One region of the Peribacillus sp. JNUCC41 genome, then DNA from elsewhere that is predicted to be linked to it. Evidence: riboswitches for the same ligand, from Rfam matches in the RefSeq annotation. Region 1 holds a riboswitch; each other region holds the start of a gene.
The links. Region 1 has a riboswitch for glycine ahead of glyA (serine hydroxymethyltransferase). Riboswitches for the same ligand answer to the same signal wherever they lie in the genome.
Positions count from the first base shown of each region.

Region 2: linked by a shared signal. The riboswitch ahead of JNUCC41_RS01705 (amidohydrolase) and the one ahead of glyA (serine hydroxymethyltransferase) in region 1 are both predicted to bind glycine.
Region 3: linked by a shared signal. The riboswitch ahead of gcvT (glycine cleavage system aminomethyltransferase GcvT) and the one ahead of glyA (serine hydroxymethyltransferase) in region 1 are both predicted to bind glycine.

Region 1 is NZ_CP062163.1:4,451,915-4,462,197, forward strand. It holds gene JNUCC41_RS21670 (amino acid permease) at 1-941, shown strand, start outside; glycine riboswitch at 1,271-1,376, shown strand; gene glyA (serine hydroxymethyltransferase) at 1,550-2,800, shown strand; gene gcvT (glycine cleavage system aminomethyltransferase GcvT) at 2,935-4,044, shown strand; gene gcvH (glycine cleavage system protein GcvH) at 4,207-4,602, shown strand; gene gcvPA (aminomethyl-transferring glycine dehydrogenase subunit GcvPA) at 4,604-5,956, shown strand; gene gcvPB (aminomethyl-transferring glycine dehydrogenase subunit GcvPB) at 5,949-7,433, shown strand; gene lipA (lipoyl synthase) at 7,683-8,561, shown strand; gene JNUCC41_RS21705 (iron-sulfur cluster biosynthesis family protein) at 8,601-8,912, shown strand; gene lpdA (dihydrolipoyl dehydrogenase) at 9,026-10,283, shown strand, end outside.
Region 2 is NZ_CP062163.1:355,908-366,190, forward strand. It holds gene JNUCC41_RS01700 (DNA translocase FtsK) at 1-72, opposite strand, end outside; gene JNUCC41_RS01705 (amidohydrolase) at 501-1,688, opposite strand; glycine riboswitch at 1,913-2,016, opposite strand; gene JNUCC41_RS01710 (DUF1444 domain-containing protein) at 2,173-2,979, opposite strand; gene JNUCC41_RS01715 (thioredoxin family protein) at 3,030-3,341, opposite strand; gene JNUCC41_RS01720 (hypothetical protein) at 3,453-3,959, opposite strand; gene JNUCC41_RS01725 (YtoQ family protein) at 4,083-4,532, shown strand; gene JNUCC41_RS01730 (AraC family transcriptional regulator) at 4,641-5,510, opposite strand; gene JNUCC41_RS01735 (DUF84 family protein) at 5,630-6,151, opposite strand; gene JNUCC41_RS01740 (M42 family metallopeptidase) at 6,234-7,307, opposite strand; gene JNUCC41_RS01745 (PepSY domain-containing protein) at 7,485-7,802, shown strand; gene JNUCC41_RS01750 (YtnP family quorum-quenching lactonase) at 7,853-8,698, opposite strand; gene trmB (tRNA (guanosine(46)-N7)-methyltransferase TrmB) at 8,840-9,478, opposite strand; gene JNUCC41_RS01760 (YtzH-like family protein) at 9,720-9,995, shown strand; gene JNUCC41_RS01765 (phosphotransferase family protein) at 9,996-10,283, opposite strand, start outside.
Region 3 is NZ_CP062163.1:5,361,182-5,371,464, forward strand. It holds gene gcvPA (aminomethyl-transferring glycine dehydrogenase subunit GcvPA) at 1-1,085, opposite strand, end outside; gene gcvT (glycine cleavage system aminomethyltransferase GcvT) at 1,103-2,209, opposite strand; glycine riboswitch at 2,350-2,433, opposite strand; glycine riboswitch at 2,437-2,524, opposite strand; gene JNUCC41_RS25895 (DEAD/DEAH box helicase) at 2,899-4,587, shown strand; gene JNUCC41_RS25900 (YqhG family protein) at 4,565-5,365, shown strand; gene JNUCC41_RS25905 (YqzE family protein) at 5,409-5,594, opposite strand; gene comGG (competence type IV pilus minor pilin ComGG) at 5,711-6,097, opposite strand; gene comGF (competence type IV pilus minor pilin ComGF) at 6,090-6,569, opposite strand; gene JNUCC41_RS25920 (hypothetical protein) at 6,517-6,855, opposite strand; gene comGD (competence type IV pilus minor pilin ComGD) at 6,842-7,285, opposite strand; gene comGC (competence type IV pilus major pilin ComGC) at 7,293-7,592, opposite strand; gene comGB (competence type IV pilus assembly protein ComGB) at 7,682-8,716, opposite strand; gene comGA (competence type IV pilus ATPase ComGA) at 8,700-9,776, opposite strand; gene JNUCC41_RS25945 (Spx/MgsR family RNA polymerase-binding regulatory protein) at 9,878-10,258, opposite strand.

The sequences.
Region 1 (10,283 bases):
TGGAATTCTGGTTCGCATTAATTAAGGTCATAGCTATTCTAGCATTAATTGTTATCGGTATTTTCATGATTATTAAAGGCTTTTCCACTGATTCAGGCGCAGCAAGTTTCACGAATCTATGGGGTCACGAGGGTATGTTCCCAAATGGAATAAATGGTTTTGTCCTCTCATTCCAGATGGTAGTGTTTGCGTTTGTGGGCATTGAACTTGTAGGACTTACAGCAGGTGAAACAGAAGATCCAGAAAAAGTTATCCCCAAGGCGATCAATAATATTCCTATTCGGATTATAATTTTCTACATTGGCGCACTTATTGTGATTATGAGTGTTTATCCGTGGAACGCAATCATCCCAACGGAAAGCCCATTCGTTCAAGTATTTGTGGCTGTAGGTATTGCTGGAGCTGCTGGTATCGTTAATTTTGTCGTCCTAACATCGGCTGCTTCGGCATGTAACAGCGCAATCTTCAGTACAAGCCGGATGGTATACTCACTTGCCAAAGATAAAAATGCACCTGTACCTTTTGCAAAACTTAATGACCGTAAAGTACCATCCAATGCATTGTTCTTTTCAACTGTTGTCATTTTAATTTCTGTTGTTTTGAATTATTTAATGCCTGAAGGAGTATTTACCTTGATTACAAGTATTTCTACCGTATGTTTCATCTTTATTTGGGGAATTACAGTCATCAGTCATTTGAAATACCGTAAAACAAGACCAGATCTAGTGAAAAAGAACAAATTTAAATTACCACTTTATCCAATTTCCAATTACTTGATCCTTGCTTTCCTGGCATTCGTCCTTGTTGTTCTTGCACTTGCGGACGACACTCGTGTTGCCTTATTCGTTACTCCTGTTTGGTTCATTCTGCTGATTGCGATTTATAAGATGCGCATAACGAAGGTGGATCAGGCGAATCAGAGAGAGGTAGCCGGGAATTAAGAGGCAAGAAATCCTTTGATTCTATTTGCTGTGTTTGTACAGATAGTTGCTGCTCCATTTTTTCCAACTCGGTGAGTAAAAAATCTGCCCGTTTTAAAAAGCCAAAGATATCTGGTTGATTCTATGATAATTCGAAATAAATATTTTAGAATAGTATTGTTAGCGCTTTCAAAAAGGCTTGACATAATTATTCTCAACAACTATTCTAAATGTACCAAATTGAATAAGCGGATGACAGTTGTGGGAGAGTGCAAAGCGACAAGCCACCGAAGGAGCAAGTTCCAAAAAGACCCTTGGAACAAATCTCTCAGGTAGATGGAACCACAAATGGACGCACCTCTGGAGAGCGCGTATAAACATATACGCCACCAAAGGGGAAAGGCTCTATTTAAAAAATGGAGCTAAACTCTCAGGTAAAAGGACAGAGAAGGGTAGAGAACGCTACGACCCTTTTCTGTCCTTTTTTGCGTGCAAAAAAGGTTGTAAAGCATACTGTTTTTAGCAGTTTTCATAGAAATGCAGGTCTGTAGCGGGAAAGAGCACCATATTGGAATTGATAATTATGTAAAAATTCTGAATTTACAAAAATGTCCGGGAGGGAAAATGAAATGAGTTTACAACAAAATGATTCAACCATTTTTGAAGCGATTGAGAAAGAAGGACAACGTCAACATCAAACACTGGAATTGATTGCATCAGAAAATTTTGTTAGCCCAGATGTATTAGAGGCAATGGGAAGCGTGATGACAAATAAATATGCAGAAGGTTATCCAGGAAAGCGCTATTATGGTGGGTGTGAATTTGTCGATGTGGCAGAACAAACGGCCATTGAGCGTCTAACAAAGCTTTTTGGTGCCAAATATGCAAATGTTCAGCCTCACTCAGGTGCACAAGCCAATTTCGCAGTTTTTTTCGCACTCCTTCAGCCTGGTGATAAGGTGATGGGAATGAACCTTTCACATGGTGGCCACTTAACTCATGGAAGTCCAGTCAGCGTTTCAGGAAAATGGTTTGAAGTTGTGTCTTATGGAGTTAGAGAAGATACTCAGTTAATTGATTATGATGAGTTGGAAGCTATCGCAAAGAAAGAACAACCTAAATTGATTATTGCAGGAACAAGTGCCTATCCAAGAACGATTAATTTTGCACGATTTAGAGAAATTGCCGATCAAGTTGGTGCAAAACTTATGGTGGATATGGCTCATATAGCCGGGCTGGTAGCTACTGGTCTTCACCCATCCCCAATCCCATATGCGGATGTTGTGACAAGTACAACTCATAAAACATTAAGAGGACCTCGGGGGGGCATCATTTTAACGAACGATGAAGTAATTATCAAAGCGATTAATAAATCCGTATTCCCAGGAATTCAAGGCGGTCCACTTATGCATATCATTGCAGCAAAAGCAGTTGCATTCAACGAAGCTTTACAACCAAGCTTTAAGGATTATGCGAAACAAGTCATTGAAAATGCTGCAACACTTGGCGAAACATTAAAAAATGAAGGTGCAGCACTTGTTTCTGGTGGAACAGATAATCATATTGTCCTTTTAGATTTGCGTCCGTGGAATTTAACAGGAAAAGAAGCGGAGAAATTATTGGAAGACGCAGGCATTACCGTGAATAAAAATACGATTCCCTATGATCCAGAAAAGCCATTTGTTACGAGCGGTATCCGAATGGGGACAGCAGCTTTAACAACTCGAGGCATGAAGAGGGAAGAGATGGTGAAAATTGGTGAAGTGATTGCAACTGTTCTAAAGAGTAAAGGGAATAAAGACGTCCTTCAGAAAGCAAGAGATACAACCAAAGAGATTTGTGGTGTTTATCCGTTATTTCAACAGCCAACTACTGTGTAAAGAAAGGGGCAGCTTAATGGAATTATGCCTTTGCTGAAAACTGAGCAACTGCCATGGCAGTGAGATACTACTAGCAATAAAGAAACCTTTAACAGTTGAACTATTTTGCAGAAAATCATAATTGGGGGTAAAACATGGGTATTGAAACAGCATTAAAGCAAACACCGCTTTTTGAAGTATATAAAAAATACGGAGCAAAAGTTATAAATTTTGGTGGCTGGGCTCTACCGGTTCAATTTACCAGCATTTTAGAAGAGCATGAAGCTGTTCGAACTGAAGCAGGACTTTTTGATGTTTCTCATATGGGAGAAGTGCTTGTGGAAGGGAAAGATGCCGAGAGTTATATTAACTACCTTGTTACAAACGATGTAACAAAGCTTGGCATCAATCAAGCACAGTATACAGCAATGTGTTATCCAGACGGTGGAACGGTCGATGATTTATTAGTTTATAAATTAGGGAATGAAAAATATTTACTTGTCATTAATGCTGCAAACATTGAGAAAGATTACGAATGGATGAAGCAGCATGTAAAAGGAGAGATGGAGCTCCAAAATATTTCGGAGGACATCGCTCAGCTTGCCATCCAAGGACCAAAGGCAGAAAGCATTTTGCAAAAGTTAACGGAAATTGATTTATCAGAAATTGGTTCATTTAAATTCGCCCAACACGTCAACATCTCGGGGATTTCCGACGTACTTGTATCCCGTACAGGTTACACAGGAGAAAATGGATATGAGCTTTATTTATCTGCAGACAAAGCGGTAGCACTTTGGGAAAAGCTCTTAGAAACAGGAGCCACGAGTGGATTAAAACCATGCGGACTTGGTGCACGGGACACGCTTCGGCTGGAAGCACGTCTTGCACTCTATGGCCAAGAACTAAGTAACGATATCAGCCCGCTTGAAGCAGGAATCGGCTTTGTCGTAAAGACGAACAAAGAAAGTGACTTTATCGGAAAATCTGCTCTTACAGAACAAAAAGAAACTGGATTAAAACGAAAATTAGTAGGGATTGAAGTAACAGGCCGGGGGATTCCGCGTAATGGTTACAAGGTAATTTCTAAAGATGGAGAGGAAATTGGTATTGTTACATCAGGAACACAATCACCATCTTTGAAGAAAAGCTTAGGTCTTGCCTTGGTATCAGCCGATCAAGCTGAAGTGGGGACACCGATAAAAGTGGAAATCCGAAATAAAAAGATTGAAGCCGTTATTGTTAATGCACCATTCTACAAAAGGTAAGCGGAAATATTTTAATAGAGTTATCGTGTAGTTTTCATGAGTCGATATCCGTTACCTTGCATACAGCCTAAAATCGAATACCTAAGAGCAAAATTACCTAAATTATATTCTGAATTATGGGAATGGTTAAAAAGAAAAAAGAAAAGAAAAGGGGAAAATACAATGACGAAATTATTATCAAGTTTTCGATATAGCAAAGAACATGAGTGGGTGCAACAATTAGAAGGAAACCGTGTTCGTATTGGAATCTCTGATTATGCACAAAAAGCGTTAGGTGATATCGTCTTTGTTGAAAATCCAGCGATTGATGATGAAGTAACGGTCAATGAATCGATGGGAACGATCGAGTCTGTTAAAGCAGTTTCCGAACTTTACTCACCTGTTTCAGGGACCGTAGTTACTGTAAACGAAGAGTTAGAAGGCGCTCCAGAGACGATTAACGAGCATCCATTTGAAGCAGGGTGGTTAGTTGAAGTAGAAATGTCCAATCCAGAAGAATTAGACTCACTTCTAAACGAAGATGAGTATCAAGCATTTACTAATGAAGGAGAGGAATAATATGACAGCCACTTATAGATACCTTCCTGATACTAAACAAGACCAAGACGAGATGCTCACATTTTTAAATATTTCTTCTATAGATGAGTTATTTGAAGATATTCCAGCTGAAATCAGCCTGCAGGGGGAGCTAAACATCCCGAAGGCGGTTCCTGAACCGCTGCTTGTGAAAAAAATGAACCAGCTTGCTACAAAAAACAAAAATGCGAATCATTACCCGACTTTCCTAGGCGCGGGTACATATGATCACTACATTCCAAGTGTGGTAAACCATATGATTTCACGCTCCGAATTTTACACAGCCTATACACCTTACCAACCGGAAATCAGTCAAGGTGAATTACAAGCAATTTTTGAATTTCAAACGATGGTCTGTGAGTTGACAGGAATGGATGTGGCTAACTCTTCCATGTACGATGGTTTTACATCGCTTGCAGAAGCTGCATCACTTGCTGTTGCGGCTACGAGACGTTCGAAAGTTCTTGTTTCCAAAGCGGTACATCCTGAATCCCGTGCTATTTTACATACAGTAGCAGGTGGTCCGGGATACACAGCTGAGGAAGTAAACCTAGCTGATGAGATTACTGATTTAGGGAAGCTGCAAGAACAAATAGATAATGACACTGCTGCCGTAATTGTTCAATATCCAAATTTCTTCGGTTCCATTGAGGATATAAAAGCAATTAAGAAAATTGCGGAAGAAAAAGGTGCCCTTTTAATCGTAAGCGCCAATCCTCTTGCACTAGCACTATTGCAGGCACCTGGGAAACTTGGGGCAGATATTGTGATCGGTGATATGCAGCCATTAGGAATCCCGATGTCCTTTGGCGGTCCACACTGCGGCTATTTTGCGGTAAATAAAAAACTCATGCGCAAAATCCCAGGACGAATTGTAGGCCAAACAGCAGATGAAAAAGGACAGCGTGGATTTGTGTTAACACTTCAAGCACGTGAACAGCATATTCGCCGTGATAAAGCCTCATCGAATATTTGTTCCAACCAGGCATTAAATGCTCTTGCCTCTTCTATTTGCATGACATCACTTGGAAAGCAAGGGATTCGTCAAATGGCACAGCTAAACATTGAGAAAGCTGATTACATGGCGAAAACTCTAGAACAGAAGGGCTATACCATAATCAATGAGGCACCATTCTTCAATGAGTTTATAGTCGAGCTTCCTCGTTCGGTAAAGGAAGTCAATGCAAAACTTCTTAAGGCGGGTATTATCGGTGGATTTGATTTAGAAAGTGATTACGGTTTTGAAAACAAAATGCTGCTAGCTGTGACTGAGCAGCGAACAAAAGAAGAAATTGACCAATTTGTTGATGCTTTGGAGGCGATTTTTAATGGTTGAATATAATGAGTTGATTTTTGAAATAAGTCGTCCAGGACGGGTAGGTTCAAGTATTCCGGATAGTGACGTTGACTATGTTGATATAAATGAAAAATTTCCAAAGCATTTAATTCGTGACGAACCTGCTGAGCTGCCAGAAGTATCAGAGTTGCAGCTTGTCCGCCATTACACAGCGCTCTCTAATAAAAACCATGGAATCGATAATGGATTCTATCCACTGGGTTCTTGCACGATGAAGTACAATCCGAAAATAAATGAAGATGTGGCACGGCTGGAAGGCTTTAGCCGCATTCATCCCTATCAGCCCGTTGAAACAGTACAAGGTGCATTAGAAGTTTTATATGAATTACAGGAAGAGCTAGCCGTCATTACAGGAATGGATGCTGTAACATTACAGCCATCCGCAGGGGCTCAAGGGGAATGGACAGGTTTAATGATGGTTAAGGCGTATCATGCTGAAAAAGGTGAAACCAGAACGAAAGTACTTGTTCCAGACTCAGCGCACGGTACAAATCCTGCAAGTGCAAGTGTTGCTGGTTTTCAAACGATCACGATTCCATCCGATAAAAATGGATTAGTTGACCTAGAAGAATTAAAGAAACATGTAGGATCTGATACAGCTGCGCTAATGTTGACGAATCCGAATACCCTTGGACTTTTTGAAAAAGAAATTGTGGAAATCGCTCAGGTTGTTCATGAAGCAGGGGGGCTATTATATTATGACGGAGCGAATGCCAATGCCATTTTAGGAAAAACAACACCAGGTCAAATGGGCTTTGACATTGTGCACTTAAATCTTCACAAAACATTTACGACTCCTCATGGAGGTGGCGGTCCAGGTGCAGGTCCTGTCGGTGTGAAAGAGAAACTTACTCCATACTTGCCAGTTCCGCGCATAGAAAAAGAAGGTGAAAAATATGTGCTGAACGCTAATTATTCGCACTCTATCGGAAGGGTAAAGGGGTATTATGGAAACTTCGGAATTCTCCTGCGGGCGTATACTTATATTCGCACGATGGGGCCTGTTGGGCTTCGCCAAGTGTCGGAAAGTGCTGTGCTTCATGCTAATTACCTTCGTAAAAGATTGGAGCCATTCTTTGAAGCGCCATATTTACAAATTTGCAAGCATGAATTTGTCCTATCCGGATCCAGGCAGAAAAAGCTAGGTGTAAGAACGCTTGATATAGCAAAACGCCTGCTAGATTTCGGCTACCATCCGCCGACCATCTATTTCCCGTTAAATGTTGAGGAATGTTTGATGATTGAACCGACAGAAACAGAGTCGAAAGAAACACTCGATGCATTTGCGGAGGTCATGATTACAATTGCCAAAGAAGTGGAAGAAAACCCAGGGGTTGTTTTAGAAGCACCACATACTACAGTGATTGGGCGATTGGATGAGGTCCAAGCAGCTAGACAACCTATCTTGCGTTACTCCAAAGAAAAAGTAGTAGAGGAAGCAACGGTAACGTCATAATTGAATGTTTGAATGAACATGAACCACCAAGGATGAATATTAAGACAAGAATCTCAATATTTCATACAAGGTGGTTTCATTTAAGCGTGCTTATAAAGGATGGAAAAAGTGCCAAGAGGTGCAAGGAGAAAATAGTCTTGAGAACTAAAAAGACAGAGCAAAGAAGAAACTCAATAGGTCTTTTTTTTTTAGGCGTATGGAACCTCTTTAAAGCTAAAATTACATCTGCTCATAGGAGTGAGAAATAAAATGTCCACCACTGATCTTCGTAAACCAGAATGGCTTAAAATTAAATTAAATACAAATGAACAATATACAGGCTTAAAGAAAATGATGCGTGAAAAAAAACTTCATACTGTTTGTGAAGAAGCAAGATGTCCTAATATTCATGAATGCTGGGCGGTACGAAAAACGGCAACTTTCATGATTTTAGGAAGTGTTTGTACCCGAGCTTGCAGGTTCTGTGCAGTTCAAACAGGGCTGCCATCAGAACTTGATTGGGAAGAGCCCGAACGTGTCGCAGAATCAGTAAAGCAAATGAACCTAAAACATGTGGTGATTACCGCTGTTGCTCGCGATGATTTAAAAGACGGCGGAGCAAAGGTATTTGCAGAAACTGTAAAAGCAGTGAGGCGGCAAAATCCATTTTGCAGCATTGAAGTTCTCCCCTCAGATCTGAATGGGGAATATGACAGCTTAAAAACATTAATGGATACAAGGCCAGACATTTTGAATCACAACATTGAAACAGTAAAACGCTTATCCCAAAAAGTTCGTGCACGTGCAACATACGAACGTTCATTAGAGTTTTTAAGGCGGGCAAAGCAAATGAATTCCACTATCCCTACGAAATCAAGCATTATGATTGGTCTAGGTGAAACAAAAGAAGAAATTATGGAAACAATGGATGATCTTCGTGCTAACGATGTAGACATCATGACTATTGGTCAATATTTGCAGCCTACTAAACGACATTTGAAGGTCGTAAAATATTGGAGTCCAGAAGAGTTTGAAGAACTGAAAAACATTGCCATGTCAAAAGGGTTTAGTCATTGCGAAGCCGGTCCGCTTGTTCGCTCCTCCTATCATGCTGATGAACAAGTTCGTGCAACTAAGGTTAATGCATAATCATTTTTTCAATAAACCATTAAGAAAGGGGAGAAACAGATGATAGACAAAATAAAGATAACAGAGGCAGCTATGAATAAACTAAAGGAAATGACATGTAAGGGTGCGCAAATTCCTCGCATTGACGCTGATATTGCCGGCGGCTGCGGGGTGTCGGTGAAGTTCTCCCTCTTATTGGACGAGCCCCGCAGAAACGATGTATTGATTGAATATGAGGGAATTCAGCTTAGATTTGATCATTTTACAAAACGCTATTTAGATGAAGAAACACAAATTGATTATAAAGAAGATTGTGGCTTTATTGTTGAAGAAGGCTTTGTATCCAATGCATGTGCCATTGAAATAAATTAAAGTATCATGATCGTTTACCTATTAATAGAATAAATCGTGCTTAATAAGTTAGTTGTTTTCTTAGACTATCCATATATCTCTATGGTTATGAAAACAAGAGGGGGAAGTATTGGGTGAATCAAAAATATGACGTTGTTATCATCGGTGGCGGCACCGGTGGATATGTTGCGGCCATTCGTGCGTCTCAATTAGGATTAAAAACGGCGGTAGTTGAACAAGGTAAACTTGGTGGAACATGCCTTCATGCAGGTTGTATTCCTAGTAAAGCATTATTAAGAAGTGCAGAGGTATATTCGAATGCAAAAAATGCAGAAAAATTTGGTGTTATTGCACCTGAAGTTGGACTGGACTTCTCAAAGGTACAGGCTAGGAAAGAAGAAATTACTGAACGCTTATTTAAAGGTGTACAACATTTGATGAAAAAAGGGAAAATAGATGTGTTTGAAGGGAAAGGGAGTATTTTACAGTCAAGAGATGTTTTAGTGAGATTGAATAATGATGAACGGGAAACAATATTAAGCTCTCGAAATATTTTAATAGCTACAGGATCTCGTCCAAGGACATTACCCGGCCTAGAAGCAGATGGCGAATATGTGATGACATCGGATGAAGCGCTACAAATGAAAGAGCTCCCAAATTCCATCATTATTGTCGGCGGCGGTGTTATTGGAATAGAATGGGCTTCGATGCTTATTGACTTTGGATTAGAAGTGACTGTGATTGAGTATGCCGGTCGCATTTTACCGACGGAAGATAAAGATATTTCAAAGGAAGTACAGCGACTAATGAAGAAAAAAGGTGTGAAAATCGTAACAGGGGCAAAGGTGCTTCCAGAATCGTTAGAAAAAGGTGACGGTGTCTCTATAAAGGCGGAATATAAAGGAAAAGACACGTCATTTTCAGCAGAAAAATTATTAGTATCTGTCGGAAGATTAGCAAACATAGAAGGCATTCACCTTGAAAATACCAAAGTTGAAGTCGAACGTGTGATTCAAACAAATGAGTATTATCAAACGAATGAGCCAAACATTTATGCAATTGGAGATGTGATTGGAGGATTACAACTTGCACATGTTGCTTCACATGAAGGGATCATCGCCATTGAACATATGGCAGGAGAAAAACCAGTGCCACTTGATCAATCTCTTGTTTCCAAATGCATATATAGTAACCCGGAGGTAGCTAGTGTTGGATTAACAGAAGAGGAAGCGAAGGAGATGGGGTATCAAGTAAAAACAGGGAAGTTCTCCTTCCGTGCGATTGGAAAGGCTCTTGTTTTTGGTGAATCAGACGGTTTTGTCAAACTCGTTGTTGAAGAAGAATCTAGTAAGTTGTTAGGAGCACATATGGTTGGGCCGCATGTAACCGATA
Region 2 (10,283 bases), 1.4 Mb from region 1:
TATAATTATTTCTTCGATTTCAATAATTTCCTCTGCTTGGAACCATTTTTTCATCTTATTTAGCCATTTCAAAACTATCACTCTTTCTACATCTGTAGTTATGTAACTAATTCTACCAGTTATTTTAAAAATATCGAGAAAATTTAAGCTGAATTGGGATTAGCATCTATTTTTTTATCGCATTCCTGCTAACTTAACGGAGTTCGCAGAACTCCTACCCTATTAAACCCCTTCTGGAATGAGATTAAACCTATCGATTGCGAATTAACATTAGCCCCTAGTCTACTATTTAAATAAAACACCGCTGTTAAATCGCGTTTACAAAGAGATTAAGTTTTCATGCAGCCTTGGAAGCAGACTGGCCAATTCATTGCAACATCCTTCATGAAACCGCCGGCGGCATTCAAATACATGCCGCAACCCATAAAACACCGTTCGTTAATACCGAACGGTGTTTTGTGGGTTTCTGCGTTTTTTTTGCAAACAAAGACCAAAGAAGACTATTTCCATTCATAAAAACTGCATACAACCTGCGCCACTGATTTGGAGGCAATCAAAAGGGCATCTTCATCAATGTCGAATTTAGGATGGTGATTGAAATAGGCCTTCTCCACTCCTTTCGGTTTACAGCCAATGTAAAAGAAGCAGCCAGGAATCTTTTCTGCATAATACGAAAAATCTTCCGAACCTGAGAAAACCGGAAATTCCACAACATTCTTAATATCATTGTCATTCATGCTTTCCAGGCTATTTTTCACGAATTCGGTCAGTTCAGGGTCATTATATAACGGAGGATAATCGGGCACATATGTAAGCTCGCACTGAACATCAAATTCCGTTTCTATCCCTTTAACGATCCGGTGGATTTCCTTATCGATCAGCTGCTGGGTCTCTGCCGTCATATAACGGACATCCCCTTCAATTTCTATACGATCTTTAATGACATTAAAGCTTCCCTTTCCATCGAAGGAGCCGATTGTGACTACTCCCATATCAAATGGATTCAAGCGACGGCTGATTACGGTTTGTATGGCTGTCACGAAATGGGCGCCTGCCACAATGGTATCATTAGCCATATGCGGGGAGGAACCATGGCCGCCTACACCCTTTATGGCTAATTTGAAATAGGTCCGTCCAGCCATCGAATAGCCGCTGCGATACCCGACGACCCCTGCTGGATGGGAAGGGAATAAATGGATTCCGAAGACAGCGTCCAGTTCATCCAAAACCCCTGATTCCATGATGCTCTTTGCTCCACCAGGAGGTGTTTCTTCTGCATGTTGATGAATTATTTTGATCGTACCTGATAGGGAATCTTTCAGCTCAATGATGCAGTCTGCCAATACCAATAAATAAGCGGTATGCCCATCGTGTCCGCAGGCATGCATGACACCTTCATTTTTTGAACGGAACGGAACCTCCGCTTCTTCTGTAATCGGCAGTGCATCGAAATCGGCACGGAGACCTATCGTTTTCCCTGGTTTCCCGCCTTCGATCGTCACGATGATCCCTAATCCATTTCCTGCATTCGTTTGAATCGATACATCTTTCCCGTTATAAAAATCAATGATATATTTTGCCGTTTTCTCTTCTTTGAAGGATAGCTCCGGATTCTCGTGTAAATGACGGCGGATTTGAACCATTTCCTCTTTACGGGCTTCCAGCATGTTCATTAATTTGCTTTTCAAATTCACGATCATTCTCCCCCATTATTTTAAGTTGATTGGCCTATTAGTAAGTTCCATGTTCGCTGCAAACCTTTTGTATGCATAAAGCCAATTAAAAAAGGACAGAGAAGGGTTGCGCAAACCTGCCGCTCCCTTCTCTGTCCTTTCACCTGAGAATTCAACTCCATTTTGGTCGTGGAGATTTCCCCGTTGGCGGCACACTTCCTGCGCGCTGTCCAGAGTTGCGTCCAGCTGCGGTTCCATTTACCTGAGAGATTTGCTCCAAGGGATATTTTTGGAACTTGCTCCTTCGGTGGCTCAATGCTTTGCACTCTCCCACAACGTTCACAAGCTCGTTCTATCGTTTTATTCCGTATTTTCAAAATATTACAATTTCATTATCACCGATAAAAAAATAAATATCAACTCTAAAAGTCATAAACTCTATTAAACTTTAAAAGGACCGATGTCAGATGCTGACACGGTCCTTTTATGATTCAATATATCATTGTTCACGCTTTTTGTTTTTACCCATAATGAAGATGGGCTCCAACTCATTTTCTTCGTAAAGAAATGATAGAGCCGTTATCGGAACATGCCCGCTGGCAAAGAAGCTCATCGCCATTTGCGCAAGAATATCATAGCCCGTATCATTCTTCACATCGGCAATGATGATGACATCCTGATGGGGAATGGCAACAGCCATGGTTCCCTCGATCTTGTCCTTCATTTCCCGAAGCCATGATTCATTCAGGATCCTGCTGGCATCATACCCATCATTCGTGTTCAAAAAATAAAATGCATTACCTGCAACGATATCCGACTTCATTTCAGTGGAGAGGGAACGGGCATTGAAAAGGGCAATTTCACGGATCCTGTCACCCTGCCAATTTTCCCGTTGAATCATCTTTTCATCTATAAGACGGTAGGTTTTCCCTAAATCAAGGGCATAAAAAATCCGGGTTTCAGCCGTATGCTCATCGAATAAAAATGGATTTCCTTCTTCCGATTCCATCGGAAAGGAGGTCGAGCGGATGACTGGGAAAATGAATTTCTCCTTGCCTTCCATGCTGTGTTCTCCCCCCATCACATTCAGGGCCTCTTCCACGTAATAGATAATTTCATCGATGGCCTTTTCCTGTACGTTTTCATAGTTAGCAAGTACAGGAGGCAACTCGATGGTGATTCCCTTCCCGGTCTTCACATTTTCCACCCGTAACGTATCTTGCTTGCTATCGAATTTGAATGTGCGATTTTCATCTTTTAAACGTTCTTTCAGGATATTTTTCAGCTTCGTGCTGTCCATTTTCATGACTGACCCTCCTCTTCATTGAAAAATCCCCAGCGAGAAGGGGAAATTAATTATAGTGATTGAATGAATTCCTCAATTTGTTCTTGCGTTTTGCGATCCTTGCTCACAAATCTGCCTAGCTCTTCACCATTATCATACGCGATGAAACTTGGTATGCCGAATACATCATTCGCTGCACACACATCGATGAATTCATCACGGTCCACATGAATGAATGTAAAATCAGGAAATTTCGTTTCGATCTCCGGCATGATCGGTTCGATTACACGGCAATCCCCGCACCATGTCGCTGAAAAAAGAAAGATATGTTTGCCTTCATTTTTCAATGCATCATATTGCTCAACGGTTTGTAAATTTTCCATTTGAATATTCCTCCTGCTCTAAATGACACCATAGTTTTTTATAATCCCATCATACCAGACTCTCCAGAAATCAACCATTAATACGGATCGGTTGAACGGCCGTGATAAAGCTTATTTCTGGGGCACGGATGAAACGATTTCCATCATTTGTTTTGCATCGGTTTTTAATTGGTCTTTATCCGTTTCGGTTGTCAGCTTCACCCCGCCGATCCCCACTGCAAGCTCATACTTTTCTTTCGGTATCTCTTTGACCGAAATAAAGCCGAATTTATCATCCGTTTGGAAAGAATGCAGCATCACATTTTGATCACCTTGTTCTTTTATCGCCAAATATAACACGGAGCTGTCTTCTTTTTCATTTGGATTGACAAATAATATATAAATCTTATCATCTTTTTGTAAAATCAAATTATTATCATGTTCTTCCACTACTTTAAAATCCTTTGGCAGATAGACCTGAATTAGCCCCGCCTCTTGATTGGGCTGTTTTTCATCGTCACGAAAAGCCACTTCAGCAGCCTTCATTGCCTTTTCGGTTTGTCTCTCAATGCCTGAGCAGCCCGCGATCAAACTGCTTATCAACAGGAAAACAAGGATATTCTTATTCGATAAAGCCATCGTCATTCCTCCAGCCGTCTCTTTTACTACCTTATGGATAATATTATCCTTATTTATGGAATTCATCCATTTTCTAAAAAACATGGTACAATGAAAGCAATTTTAATACTGAGGAGGAAAACAATGAAGTTAACCGTGTATCTTGCTGGGGAGATCCATTCGAATTGGAGAAGTGAGCTGAGAGATAAGGCCGCTGCACTGAAGCTCCCTTTAGAATTTGTAGGCCCGATGGAAAATCATGAACGCTCCGATAATATCGGTGAAGATATCCTCGGGGAACAGCCGAATCCCATCCTGAAGGATGCGGCAGCTTCCCAAATCAATAATTTGCGGACAGGTCTTTTGATGAAAAAAGCTGATCTTGTCGTCGCTCTATTTGGCGAGAAATATAAACAGTGGAATACCGCCATGGACGCAAGCACCGCCATTTCCCTGGGTAAACCGCTTATTTTGATTCGTCCGGAATCCCATCATCATGCCTTAAAGGAATTATCGGAAAAGGCGAGTGTCACAGTAGAATCCGTTAATCAAGCGATGAAAGTGCTTTCTTATATTTTTGAAGAAGGGCTGTAAAGCTCCCTGCCCCTTAACTGCTCAGCTCTAGTATGAATGTCTGATCATCATAAAGAAATGAAAAAAAGCTTGCAGGGCCTCCCCTGCAAGCGAAAAGAATTTTTTAACTTATCCCTTTTTTATGGGAATCCAAATTTCAGAGTAATAGTCAGGGTTTGAAGCGTCATCATTCGCGTATACTTCCAATTCTGGAGTTCCGGCATGTTCATAACCGCTGGTAGGGAACCATTCGGAAAAAATTCGTTTCCAAGCTTGTTGGATGGCATCAGGCATAGGTCCGTGAACTTCGAATGCAACCCACTTGGAAGCCGGTATCGTCAGGGTTGAAAACTCTTCAGGCACTATCCCGGCATACTCTGCACCTATCCAATAATCCATCATTTCATTTTTTTCCACAGCCCGCTTATCGACACATACACCAATCAAGCCATCTATTTGGCCATTGTTCAACTTAGCTAACCTATCATCTGTTCCATCCGCATTCACTTTCTCCCACAACTTTGGAATCCCGATCAAATTCTCTTCATTAACCAAGGAAAACTCCTGCTTGATTCCAATCAATTGAAAGGAATCCCTTTCAAGGATATTGTATTTCATCGGTTTTGCCCCTTTCAGAATCACCTGTATTACCAGGCGTTCATAGAATTTCAGTTTCCCCATATACTTTCGGGCTTCGCTTGGAGATACCCCATGCTGCCTTCGAAAAGCTTTCGAGAATGCCTCGGGGGTGTCATAGCCATACTTGTAGGCTAAATCAATGACCTTGCCATTTGTTGATGAAATCTCCTGGGCCGCTAAGGTCAGTCTTCGACGACGAATATAGTCACCAATGGTTATATCCGTTAAAATGGTGAAAGTCCGTTGAAAATGAAAAACTGAGGCATTCGCCTGCCTGGAAATGCTCTCGATCGTCAGGTCCTCCAATAAGTGCTCCTCGATATATTCGATGGCCTTTTGGATTGATTCAACCCACCCCATTTCGTTCCCCCCTTGTCACTATACTAGCAAGGCCGCTCAATAAAATCCTGTCCGTTCCTGCTCTGTTTTGGCAGTATTCGTTTTCCATCATTCGAAACCCGCTTTTCCATGACAGGGATTCAAAACTCCTGTTTTTTCATTTTCAGCTTATACTCGTGTTGACCGGCAAGCATCGTCATGATATGAAGGAACATGTCCCCCCTGGTGATTCGCTCATTTGTAAATACGCCGATCGCTCCTTCCTTTTTGCTAATATTCTCTTGCCTTGTGAAGGCGTCCATCACTGGGCCCAACTCTTCACCGTCCAGCAGCTTCTCAGCAACAATTCCCGGAATTGGGATTCTCGCTCCGGCAGCTACAAAGACCTCACCGTCCCTTGTTGCCATTGCACCCCAATTACACAAAAACAGGACTTGTCCCATTTTCACGACACCGCCTTCAAGCCCGATGCCCATTTCGGCATCACTGTGAATCAAGCAGTTCCGGGCACGTGTCATTGCCCCCTCCATCGTTTCCTCGTCTGAAAAAGGCTGTTCCGGGACCCCGCTCTCCACTTGAAGCGAAATGATTTCTGCATCTTCATATACACCTAGCACGGCACTTACTTTCGCCGGATTCTTACTGCCTACTGCTATTTTCAATATAATTACCTTCCTTCTATGTAAAAAAAAGCTGATGGAAAAGGATACATGACAGCATCCCTTTCCATTTCAGCTTCCACCATCAACCGTTATTAATCAAGGTCTCGAATGTCGTTTTATCACAGGAACGAACCAATTTCCCAATCAGTTCACGTGCAGCGGCATAATCATCAATATGAATCATGGATGCATGTGTATGAATATAGCGGGAACAAATGCCAATCACCCCGCTTGGAATGCCTTCGTTTGCAATATGGACTTGCCCTGCATCCGTGCCGCCTTGGGATACGAAATATTGATATGGAATCTCATTCGACTCGGCCGTATCAAGGATGAATTCCCTCATGCCGCGATGAGTGACCATCGAACGATCGAAAATGCGGAGCAGTGCCCCTTTTCCTAGCTGGCCAAATTCATTCTTACTGCCGGACATATCATTCGCCGGACTTGCATCCAAAGCGAAGAAAAGATCCGGTTTGATCATATGAGCTGCAGTTTGCGCACCCCTTAATCCAACTTCCTCCTGGACGGTTGCCCCGGAATATAAGATATTCGGTAACGTTTCACCTTTTAAATCCTTTAACAATTCTATCGCAAGTCCGCAGCCGTAACGATTATCCCACGCTTTTGCGAGGATTTTCTTCTCATTGGCCATGGGAGTGAATGGACAAATCGGTACAATCTGCTGACCTGGCTTTATACCGATTCTCTTCACATCTTCCTTATCATCCGCACCGATATCAATCAGCATATTTTTGATATCCATTGGTTTTGAGCGTTGCGATTCATCAAGCAAATGGGGCGGAATCGAAGCGATGACACCAATGACCGGACCGTTATCGGTTATGATCTCGACTCTTTGGGCCAATAGCACTTGACTCCACCAGCCTCCCAAAGTCTGAAAGCGGATCATTCCGTTTTCTGTTACGGAGGTGACCATGAATCCCACTTCATCCATGTGTCCGGCAACTAGTACAGTCGGCCCATCCTCATCGCCTCTTTTTACGCCAAATATTCCGCCAAGGCGATCCTGGACGATTTCATCCGAATACTTTTCCAGCTCCCTCTTCATGAAACTCCGAACTGCATGTTCATTTCCCGAGGCTCCCGGTAATTCCGTCAATGTTTTAAAAAGCTCCAAAGTCTCATGATTCATTTTTCTACCCCTAACTTATGTATTGTTTCTTACTATTTTACAGAACTTAGCATCGTGATACACTAGAAAGTTCTAATTTATCAGTTAATGGGTAAAATTTCAAATTATTAGTCAAATAAAGCGTTCTTCTGTATACTGGAGGAAGCGATTTTAATAAATGCAATGGAGGAGAAATCAATGAATTGGAAAACGTTTTTATTAGGTACTGCAGCCGGGTTTGCTGCTGGCTATGCGACAAAACAGCTATTGGATCAATCAAGTAAACCTTCTCCCGATAAAGTCTTGGCCCAAGTGAAGGAAACGGTCAAAAAGGATGGAAATATATATGGCTCATGGATTTTGATGAAGCCGGAGAGCTTTACAAAAAATGACTTGGACTATGAAGTGTACAAAGGCGGGATCACCAGAAACACAGAGGGTAAACGCGAGCAATTCGAATTTGTCGCAGATGCCTCAACAGGAACGATATTGGAGCTTAATGCGCAAAATGATTGAAACAACAACAGGAGGGCCGTCAAAATGACGTCCTCCTTTTGCTTTCCCTCTTATCGCTTCCGTTTCAATTTGGCTATTATTTCCTTACCGGTTACATCCCATTTGATGGCACAGTATTGGGCATCATGGTAAAAGCTATACCAGGACCCATTTTGCAGTCCGGATTTCATCCACTTTTCCTTTGCTTCAATGGAAGTCATGGGATAATCGTCATAAGCGAGGACCCAGAGGACATTCGCATGCGCGTGCGTCGGCATGATATCTGCCATGTGAATCAGTCTATCCCCACCATCCTCAATGATGATGATCGCATGACCATCACTATGCCCACCGGTATGGATCATTTTAATGCCGTCCGTAATTTCCTGCTCACCTTCAAAAGGGCGTACAAGAGAAGCGACAGCCTCCCAGTTTTCTGCCCAATATGTACTTTTTGAACGAATATTCGGGTTTTTCATTTCCACCCATTCAGTTTGGGTCGTAATGATTTCTGCTCGCTCGAAAACAGGCACCCAAGTTTCACCTTCACGTTTCGTCAAACCGCAGGCATGGTCGAAATGTAGATGGGTCATTAAAATGTAATCGATATCATTTGGCTGAATCCCAAGTCTGCCAAGATCTTCGACAAGATTGGATTCCTCCGTCACCCCAAAATTCCGCTTCTGCTTGTCATTCAGCTTTCCATTGCCGATACCGGAATCTATAAGCATGTTCAATCCGTTGGCCTGCACCAAAATCGGATCCGTGCGTAACTCGATTTGGTTATTTTCGTTAACAGGATACTTCTTGGCCCAAAGCGGTTTCGGTACAACACCAAACATCGCACCGCCATCCAAGTGAGTCACACCGCCATTCAACCATGTTAATTTAATTTCCCCTATTTGCATCGTTTCCATTTTACCCCTCCTCTCCCTTTATTTTAACACCCACCTCCATATATTGAAATCGATAACAATCAAGTCATCCTCCTGAATGAATACACCGCATGAACAAGAAAAAAACCAGATGCTGTGCACCTGGTTGGTTTCTGATGATGATTATTGGAACATTGCTTCCAATCTGTATATCCGGTTGCCTTTACTCGAGAACTTTTCTTCATATTCAGTCATGATGTTGCCTTCAAAACTGCTATTGTGAAGATCAAGGCTTACATATTTCAAAAGCATGCCGTACTCGGAAATACTTTTCAAGGAAGATTCGAATAACCCTTGGTTATCCGTCTTGAAGTGGATTTCGCCTTTGTCTGGAAGGATGCCTTCATATACTTCGAGGAAGGTCTTATACGTTAACCGACGTTTTGCATGACGTGATTTCGGCCATGGATCAGAGAAATTCAAGTAGACGCGGTCCACGTCACCTTTTGCAAAATAGTCCCCTAAGTTTGCTGCATCAACATTCAACAGCTTTAAATTTGGAACATCCGCTTCAATCAGCAAATCCAAAGCTGCTACAATGACGCTTCCATATACTTCAATTCCAATGAAATTCACATCAGGATGGGCTTTTGCCATTTCTGTGATGAAACGGCCTTTTCCGGTACCCACTTCAATATATAACGGATTATCGTTACCGAAAACTTCATGCCATTTACCTTTATGGCTCACTGGCTGATGAATTACATATTGTGGAAAATCATTCAAACGGTCTTCAGCCCAAGGTTTATTTCTTAAACGCATGATGACACCCCTATTTATAATATAATCGTTCAAACCATAACACGAGTGCATGGATTCCTGCAAGTTGATTTTTTCAGGAAACACACACAGAACAAATAAAAAAACTGCCGGCCATCCAGGCGACAGTCTCTGTAGTTTTCATGTATAAAACTTTCAGCAAAACACACCATAAATAAGTGAAGGGCAGGCGAGAACCACCTGGGAATCCCTTGAATCATATTTAAGAAAGGAGAGGTATTATATGCCGCTTTCCCATGAACATCAAATGTCACTATTAAAAGATATATTGACCAACCATCAAACAGACTGCTGTGGATCCGTTTCTGAATGTGAACAGGTTGAAAGGCTCGTCAAATCCCTAATGATCAATATGGAAATTGACAGCAATGTGAAACCGATTCTGACGGAGATTTACGAATACAGTCGAACAGGCATCGGTACCGCCGATTTAGATGCACATATTTCAACCCACCAGAACGACCTGTCCCAGTGGGTGGATGATATCGATCAATTCTGATCAGCCAACCATCAATAATGCTTCCAGCTTTTGCAGTAATTCATTTCTTTCCTCGTAACGCTTTCTTCGATGATGCCATTGGATGGAAAGCACAAGTTGTGAAACCGTGTGCCATTTCATCCTCATCTCCAGGCCTGCGTCAAGTTTCTTGCCGTAACGGGCAAGCCATTGATTCCATTCTTCCCTTGGGACATAAGAATACAGGAGTATGCCGAGATCAATGGCGGGATCGCCAATGACCGCTCCATCCCAATCAATCAGGAACAATCCGTCGGTTTCGGTCATGAG
Region 3 (10,283 bases), 910 kb from region 1:
GCTTTTTGAATATTTTGCACAGCCATTTCTTTGACACCCTTTTTCCCAAGCGCGGTCATTGCGACAGAAGCTGCCAAGGCATTCAAAGCTTGATTGGAACAAATGTTGGATGTGGCTTTGTCACGGCGGATGTGCTGTTCACGAGCTTGAAGGGTCAGTACAAACCCCCTTTTACCATTTTCATCCACCGTTTGACCGACGAGTCGGCCCGGAACTTTCCGAACAAGTTTATTAGTAACGGCAAAATAGCCACAATGAGGTCCCCCAAATGCCGCTGGAATGCCGAATGGCTGGGCATCCCCCGTTACGATATCTGCACCGAGTGCTCCAGGGGATGTCAAAGCTCCCAATGCAAGCGGGTTACTGGAAACGATAAACGTGGACTTGACACCATGAATGATTTCCTCCATTTCTTTCAATGGCTCGATGCGGCCAAAAAAGTTCGGATATTGCACGATCACTCCTGCAATGTCATCATTCGCCAATTCCCTTAAAGCAGCTAAATCCGTCACACCGTCCTTATAAGGAATTTCGACCACTTCCACCCGTTGCCCTTTCGCATATGTCTTCACAACTTCCCTTGATTCAGGATGAACGGTTCCTGAAATGAGAATCTTCTTGCGCCGCGTCTGGCCAGAAGCAAGCATGGCTGCTTCGGCTAGTGCCGTCCCGCCATCATACATGGATGAGTTAGCTACATCCATTCCCGTCAATTCACATATCATCGTTTGATATTCGAAGATTGCCTGAAGCTCGCCCTGTGAAATTTCTGGCTGATACGGTGTATAAGCCGTATAAAACTCAGAACGGGATAAAACATGATCGACGATGACCGGTGCGTAATGATCATAGACACCCGCACCAAGGAAGGAAGCATAGCTTTTAAGGTCCGCATTCTTGGCAGCTAGCCTTGATAATTCTTTCATTAATGCAGGTTCCGATTTAGCAGGCTTAATATCGTATTCTCCTTGGAAACGAACGCTTTCAGGGATATCATTGAAAAGTTCTTGAGTAGAAGATACCCCTATCACTTCCAGCATTTCTTGTTTATCTTGCTCTGTCATGGGTAAATAACGATGTTTCATCTAATGACCATTCCCCTCTATTTACGTGGTTTTTTATAAAAAGGTGTTTGTATGATAACGGCTTTCAAACGCTTGGAACGGATTTCCACTTCTACTTCCGCATCCAGTACCGAAAATTCCTTATCGATAAGTACCAATCCCACGTTTTTCTTCAACGTGGGTGATTGGGTACCGGTCGTGACCTCACCAATGACTTTATCACCGCTGTAGATCTTATACCCATGACGCGGAATGCCACGGTCAATCATTTCAATTCCCACAAGCTTGCGGGGAGCTCCATTCTCCTTTTGCTCAGCAAGAACGGCTTTCCCGAAAAAATCCGCTTCCTTATCCACTTTCACTGCAAAACCAATACCGGCTTCTATCGGGGTGATGTCCGCTGAAAGCTCCTGCCCATAAAGCGGCAGTTTCGCTTCAAAACGCAGGGTATCACGAGCACCTAAACCAATCGGCTGAACCCCCTCTTCCTTTCCGGCTTCCATAATCGCCTTCCAAAGGGCAGGACCATTTTCACTGTCACTATATATCTCAAAACCATCTTCACCAGTGTATCCAGTACGGGATACCAGCGTGGAGATACCGTTAATCAGGACATTTTCCTTGAACTTGAAAAATCCAATTTCACTTAAGTCAGTATTTCCCGATAGTTTTTGTAATATCTTTTCTGCAGATGGTCCTTGAAGTGCCAGCTGTGTATAGTCACTCGATACATTCGTAATTTGGACATCTTCCGTTAAATTAGCTTGAAGCCAATTGAAATCTTTTTCTGTATTCGCTGCATTGACCACGAGCAGATAGTCGTCCTCTGCCCTTTTATACACGATAAGATCATCAACCGTGCCTCCGTTTTCATAACACATGGCGGTATATTGGGCACCGCCCTGCTGCAGCTTTGATATATCATTAGTGAGCATTTTCTGTAAAAAGGAAAGGCTCCCAGGACCCTTAACATCGACTTCCCCCATATGGGAAACATCGAATAACCCCGATTTTGTACGTACGGCTTCATGTTCGTCCTTGATACCCGAAAATTGGACAGGAAGTTCCCAGCCGCCAAAATCGATCGTTTTACCTCCGTATTCACGATAAACCTCGAATAGTGGTGTTCTTTTTAAATTGGTCAAAAAATGACCCCCTTCAGATTTTTTTTAAAATTAATTGGCTTCATTATCAAAAGCTTCTTGTCATTTCGCATCAGGTATATCCTGATTCATGCTGTGAAAAAAGCACAAAAAAGGACAGAGAAAGCCCATTTGAGCTTTTTCTCTGTCCTGAAACCTGAAAGTTTACCTATGTAATAGGTTTTCCCCTTTGGTGGCCGTCCCAAAACGGGCGGCGCTCTCCAGAGTTGCGTCCAATAAGAGTTCTTTTGCCTGAGAGATTCACTGCTAAGTTTGCTCCTTCGGCGCTACATCCGTAGTCTCTCCCCTTATCTTCACCCGCATATGAATGGTCTGCCAATGAAAGGAAGCGAAATAGCCCCAAGCATCGGTAAAACCTTTGAGCATCATCGAATGCATTCCCTGCCAATTCTCCTAAAACTTCAGAAACCGTTTGAGTGATCTCCTTCAGTAATCTTGGATAAATTAAGAGCCTATAGCCCATACTAAGAAAACGCGAACTGCAAAATCGATGTACAAAGATTCTTTGTAGCGTTTGGAAATTGAATTTTCTAAATATACTTATATCCTACCCTAAGAAACTTATCTCTGCAATATCTTTTGAAGATAAATATTTTTCTTACTTCACATACAAAATGTTCGGGTTTTGACCCTTTATTAAGGAAATTATGATTTAAGAGGGAGTTATTTCTATGAAAATCAATATATCCTTCAATTCTGAATGGAATGACGAGCTTCTGCAAAAAGTGGAAAATGACGGTCCATGGGGAAATTGGGAGCTTTATAAGCTGGCGGTTCAAATGGAGGAAAATCTTATTATCCCTGATTTTGAAGGTTTACAGGCGCCCAAACACCTTCCGCAGTTAACCCCGCTTCCCCATCAATTGGAAGCAGCAAAGCAAGTGGTGGAAAAGATGAATGGAAAGGCCATTTTAGCTGATGAGGTGGGGCTCGGAAAAACAATTGAAGCAGGCTTGATCCTAAAAGAGTATATGATTAGGGGCCTTGTAAAAAAAGTATTGATCCTTGTTCCAGCATCCCTTGTCACACAATGGGCGTTTGAATTGAATACCAAGTTTCATATACCGGCAGTCGTTCAGAGAAAAAGTTATGTTTGGGACTCCTGTGATGTGGTCATTTCATCCATCGATACAGCGAAACGCGCTCCGCATCGAGATATCATTTTCACTCAGGAATATGACTTCATCATTATTGATGAAGCTCATAAACTTAAAAATAATAAGACGAAGAACTATGAATTCGTCCAAAATCTGAAAAAGAAATTTTGTTTACTCCTTACAGCCACTCCGATTCAAAATAAAGTCGAGGAGATTTTTCACCTCGTTTCGTTATTGAAACCGGGCCACTTGGGAAATGCTTCGCTCTTTTCGGAAAAGTATAAAGGGAAAGGCCGCAACATCATTGAAGATGAACACCTAAAGGAACTGGTCAATACTGTCATGATTCGAAACCGGCGGGCCGATACTGGCATTGAATGGACAAAACGGCATGTGGAAACCATCACCATTGAATTTTCTCCAACGGAACAGGCATTGTATGATGCTGTTTCCAAATTCAAGCCTATTTCGGATGGATCAAAAGGAAGCGCATTTTCAGCTCTCACTCTCCAAAGGGAAGCATGCAGCAGCAGAGAGGCGGTCTTTTATACTTTAAAGAATATGAAAGAAAAGTATGATCAGCCTTCCCCTGACTTTTTGGCAAAGCTTGATGATTTATTTTCTAAAGTGAATGAAACAGTCCAGAACTCCAAGGCTGAAAAAGCTTTGGAACTGATCAAGAAAATTGATGACAAAGTGATTATCTTTACCGAATACCGGGCGACTCAGCTATATCTCCAATGGTACCTACAGCAGAATGGAATTTCTTCGGTTCCTTTTCGAGGCGGTTTTAAGCGAGGAAAGAAAGACTGGATGAGAGAATTATTCCAAAAGAATATACAGGTATTAATTGCAACAGAAGCTGGAGGGGAAGGGATAAACCTTCAGTTTTGCCATCACTTGATTAATTTTGACCTGCCATGGAACCCCATGAGGCTCGAACAGAGAATTGGACGGATTCACCGCCTTGGACAGGAAGAAGATGTGATGATTTATAACTTCGCCACGAAAAATACAGTAGAAGAACATATTCTGAAGTTATTATACGAAAAAATAAATTTATTTGAAAAAGTAATTGGAGAATTGGATGATATTCTAACCAAACTGGATATTAACAACATTGAAGAATATTTAATCGATGTGGTCGGCGAGTCCAAAACAGAGGGCGAAATGAAGATCAAGATGGATAATTTTTCATCATTAATCCAATTCGCTCAATCCATGAAGGAAGGTGATGTTCATGCAGCAACGGGAAATTCATGATTTTTTAAAAACTTACTTTAAGGCCAACGATTGTGAAATACTGGATAATGCGCCGACCCACCTTACAGTCCAATTGACGATTGAAATGGATAAAGAATTAATGAACAGACCCTTTTATTGGCATTATCTAGAAAAAACAGGTGGCGTTCCGAACCCAGCACAGATGACTTTCATTACCGATCCAGAACAGGCTCCATCCGATTTAAAGGGAGAAATGATTCATTTTGGCTCCCCACGCCTACATCAGATTATTCAATCAACCAAAAAGCTGGCAGGTTATACTAGACTTTTTGAGGATACTCCTCCACCAAAGGGCGGCGGAAATAATCCTTTGTTTCCTTGGCTGACCCTGAATGTGAAAATATCCTATCAATGCGACCGTAAAAAAGATACTTTCATGTCGATCGGATTGAATTTAATCTCGGGTGAAATCATGGAAGGGTTTCACCATCGGGTTTTACCTGTAAAGGTCACCCCAAAAATACCGGATTACTCCTTTACGCTTTCACCTTTAATCATGCCCAAGAGTGGATTGGCAAGACTGGATACATACATCAGGACCAGTTTCGAGGATGATGACCATTCCTGGGCGGAGGAAGCAATGCTGCGCTGGCAGAATGATTTGAATTTATTGGAGCATTTTTACAAGGATATGGACGAAAAAAGTGAGAGTTATTATACCGAGAAAGAAGCACTAAAAGCCCAATATGAACCCAACATCAGAATATCCATCATAAACGGAGGATTATTTTACCTTTCAGATAGGGCATTGGGATAAGTATAGAATGAAAAACAGATGTCCTAAGTTCGGGACATCTGTTTCATTTTTTGATATTTTTCCTTACGAACATCGACAAAGCAAAAGGGACAATGCCAAACCAATGGGACATACCATGATTTTTATCCTCTTTTCTATGACGGCGCTTTTCTTTTCGTTCTTTTTTCGTCAGATTAAAATACTCGACAAGCTGCTGCGTCAGATATTTAATATAAGCGTTTGTAGACATTTAAAATCATCACCCTAAGCAAAGTATGCCCGGTTTACGCCCCTTTTATTCTTTCGCATGTACCCTGAACACGTGAACCTGTCGCGTACCATTAAAAAAAAGTGTTGATTTTCGTATTACACAGCCTGTTTTTCCAACCATTCCTTCACTTGCCCAGCTTCTTTATCGTATTGAATGATGACCCTCCCTTCGCGATCATTTTTGGTCGTGGAAGAAAACTCGATATATACGTAAGGACCTTCTTGTTTCATCAAGGAATACCGCACCACACCATTGGGATATGAAATTTCCCCCTGGATGATTTTTGGAATCTCTTCGCCCCAATCTGCCGTCACATCCTTGATGGCTAGATGGACAAGGTGGTCGGCCACAAGCGATTCTTCCACTTCTTTATAAAACTTTTTATCAATGATAAACTGGTCTATCATTAGTATCGTGAACATGATGAAAACACTCGCTACAATCATGACCATCGGAAAAACGACTCCTTTTTGATTATTCATCGACTTTCGCAACATTCCTAATGAATGGGTGAAATCTACGACTAAAAGTAGTCCCTGCTTTATCAGTTATATTTATTACAATGGCACCGCCATCCTTCTCAACCTGGAATTCAGAAATGTTCTGCAAGATGACCTCATGCCCCATTCCATTCACTCGTCTTCGGACCTTATCTTCATATTGTTCATACGATGATAATTGCTCACCTGAAAGCAAATATAATTTATTTCCCATTACATCCTGAACTTTGGAACTCCGGACCTCCTGCTTCATTTGCATGGTAAAGACCTCCCACTCTTTAGGATGCAATTTATCAACGAACCCCATTTGGGTGTGAATGATAGAAAAAAGCTGTAGAACAAAAAGGGACGTCGTCATTAAAATCATTAAAGAAAAAAGCATTTCGATCATCGTAAAGCCATCATTTTTTCGCAGCATCACAAATGGATTCCAGATTATCCGATTCATCTTCATAACGTACACACCCTTCAATCATTCCCGGGAAATCCCCATGGTCCTTCCAAACCAATTCATAGGATTTTTTTTTATAAATGATCTCCTGACCAACTGCTTCTATCTCCCCATCCATGAACGCCGTCAATCTTTCATATAATAAATGGTGGGCTTCTGTCCTTACGGCAATATCTTTCCGATCCATCAATAACTCTTCAAGAATTGGCAAAATGGCAAGGACCAGAAATATACAAACGGCAAAAGCGGCTATCAGCTCAAGGTAGACGTAACCTTTACAATTTCTCAATCCTGAACCTCCCTTTACCGATATTGAGGACCAGCTTGTACTTTCCCTTTGAGGTGTCAATCATAATCGTTCCGGCTTTTGAAGCATTTCCATACTGATTAAAATGAAAGCTGAACCCCAAAGTGCCACTTAAAAACTGTATATCCTTCGGTATGCTTCTCTCTAGGACGACCCCTTCCTTATATGACGAAACGGTATAAACCTTTTGGGTATTATCAATATGGAGGTAAATCAAGCTCTCATGACTGATGGCATACTGTTGTGCATAGAAAAGATCTTCATGGAATTGAGAAAGGAATAGCCTATTTTCCATTCCTTTTGTGAAGCTAGGATATAGATTAGGACCAATGGAAATCAGGAGTACAAAAATAGCGAGGACAATGAGGGTTTCAGATAGTGTATACCCCCCATTGGAATGCCGTATTTTCACTTCTCTCCTACTCAACGACCGTTACCTTTCCTTTACTATCCAAACTAATATCATCCCCATTAGGACAGGATGTCTGTTTGAGATAGCCTTGACTTTCCAATTCACCGATACTTCCGGGCAGTTTAGCATTGTCGATCTCATAAGCCTGTACCTGTGCTTGGGCCATCTTCACGAATGCTTCACATCCTTTAGACTGGATCGTTGATTGGTTCTTCGTGATATTGGGGATCGTTATAATCAAAAGGATGGATATTACCAGTAAAACAATAAGCATTTCAATTAGTGTAAAACCATGTTCATTCATCATTTTCTTCAACATATCATCATGCTCCTGAAACCATCTGAATACCAGATGACCTTCGAGCATTTTCACCTCCGGAATACAAAAATGAAATCCTATATACCTTCGAGCAGTGAGAACATCGGCAGCAAAACTGCCAAATAAATGGATACAATCAAAAGACCTATAAGTGAAAACATAAGAGGCTGAATGATTTTCAAGATTGCATTCATTCTCTCTTCAATTTTCTCCAGTAAAAAACGACTGTAATGAAGCAGCTCCGCATCAAGTCTGCCGTATTTTTGACCATTTGCAGCGACCACAGGTAAATTCCCATCAAAATATGGGAGCTCACGGAAAATCATTTCAAGTGATCTGCCCTCGATCAAATCATCCTTAATGATATTGCATAGTTTTTGATAAAAAGGCTGCTGTTGATTTATCGAGAATAATTTGATGCTATCGTTTATCGATAGCCCTCCGGAAAGTAAGCCACTGAATTGGCTAGCAAAAAAATAAGTTTCGTATAATTTGATGAAGGTCCCGAATATCGGAATTCCCATCAAAATCCTTCGCTGCCTTAATGGGCACAATCCGTTAAACCAAAATCGTTTGAGTACATACAAGAACAGGAGCAATCCGAGTAAAAAGAAGGGGAGTGCTGGAAGAATGAATGTGGAGGCTGTCATTAATTTTAAGAGTGCGTGCTGATCGACATCCATCGTGAAATAGATTGTCTGGAATTTGGGAAGGAGAACACTCTGAAGAATATAAAAAACGATGCTTACAAAAAAGACTAAGAATACGGGATACACCATTAACTTTTTTACTTTATCCATATCCTCGGTTCTTTTCTTCCAATATCGCCCTCCTTCTTTCAACGCCCGCTCCAGGTCGCCATATTGTTCTCCATAAAATATATAACTTACAAGCTGCGGATGAAAACCAAGATGGGTCAGCACCATGTACAACGGGTAACCATTCCTTAAATCGGCTTTAGCCTGAGTGAAGTCTTCCGCTTTCTTCTTTGATTCCTGAAACTCAAGAAAATGTAAAGCATCCGCCAAAGGATAACCATGATTCAATAATTCACCTAGCTTCGAAATAAAGACTGCCTGTTCTTTTACCTTCCATTTACTTTTTGGTTTCATCATATACCAGCCGTTCATATTCCTCGGAATCCACATAGCCCATCGCAACCGCTTTTCCGATTTCATCCTTCAATTGGCGGTAGCTGACCGTTGCCTTTCCTTTTTCATCTCCCATTATCCCGAGAACCTCAGCTAGGCTTTTACCATATAGCAATTCATATACACTTGCCCTTTTATTCCTGGCAGTCATTTTGCAAGGTAAAGCACAGTCCCCTTTACATGGAGGACATCGCAATTCAACCAGCCGCTGTGCTGTCACGCCAATCAAACTCTGCTCAACCTCAAGCAAGCTGACACCAAATTCCAGTAACCTGGAGATGGCGCCCTGGGCGTCCCTTGTATGCATGGTTGTAAGTACCAAATGACCGGTCAATGCGGCACGCACTGCGATCTTGGCGGTTTCTGCATCCCTGACTTCCCCAACCATGATCACGTCTGGGTCATGCCTCAGAACAGCTTTTAGACCGACAGAATACGTAATGCCCGCCTTTTCATTGATTTGGACCTGCAATACTTTTTCGGATACATTTTCAATGGGATCTTCAAGTGTAATAATATTTCGATTGATCATCTCATTGGCATGGTGAAGCAGGGAATATAGTGTCGTGGTTTTTCCACTGCCGGTCGGGCCGGTAAATATGAGCATGCCATGGGAATGCTTCAGGAGCGCAATCAATTTTTGAACGGTGCTTGGAAATAAGGATAACTGTTCTAGAGGAAGGATATTCTGTTGGGGGATTAAGCGGATGACCAAACTTTCGAGATGGGCAGTGGGTAAAGTGGAAAGGCGGAGTCCGACCACCTGGTTGGCCAAATGGATGGTGATGGCACCACTTTGGGGCCTCCTTTTCTCCCCTATATCCATCGAGGCAAGGAACTTCAAATGAGCGATCAGCCTCTCTGCTTCAAAGAATGATAAGGTTTCCTTTGGAACAAGCTTATTGTCTATCCTGAATTGGATGAGAGGTCCCTCCCTTCGAAAAAAAATGTGGATATCCGATGCCGATTCCTGGACAGCACGGGTCAATATTTTTTCTGCGGTCTTTTCAATCGATATCAATTCATTCATCACCTCCTATGATTCTTGTTGTATGGATTCGACAATCCACGACAAATTCCTTCTTCAAAAAAAAAAAATTCCCGAAAAGAATCGAGAATATCTCACATGCTCATTTTCAAATCAAAACTTTTGGAAACCAAATTTCTTAATGCGTCTACATTATGACCAATCACCAGTTTTTGCCCGTCTATGAGAATGGGCCTTCTTAATAACTTCGGTTCTTTTGTTAATAATTGGATTGCATCGGAAAGCATCATTTCGTCCATATTAATTTGTAAGTCTTTGTATGCTTCACTTCTTGTTGCTAAGACTTCATCAAGCCCTTCCGATGTCAATTCAAGAATTCTTTTTAACTCTGCTACAGTTGGAGTCTCTCTGAATAAATGTCGCTCATCGAAGGAAACTTGATTGGCCCTTAACCATTTTTTTGTTTTGCGGCAAGAGGTACAACTTGGATACGAAAAAAAAGTTAACTGTGCCATACTCATCACTCCCCGTTCACAATTT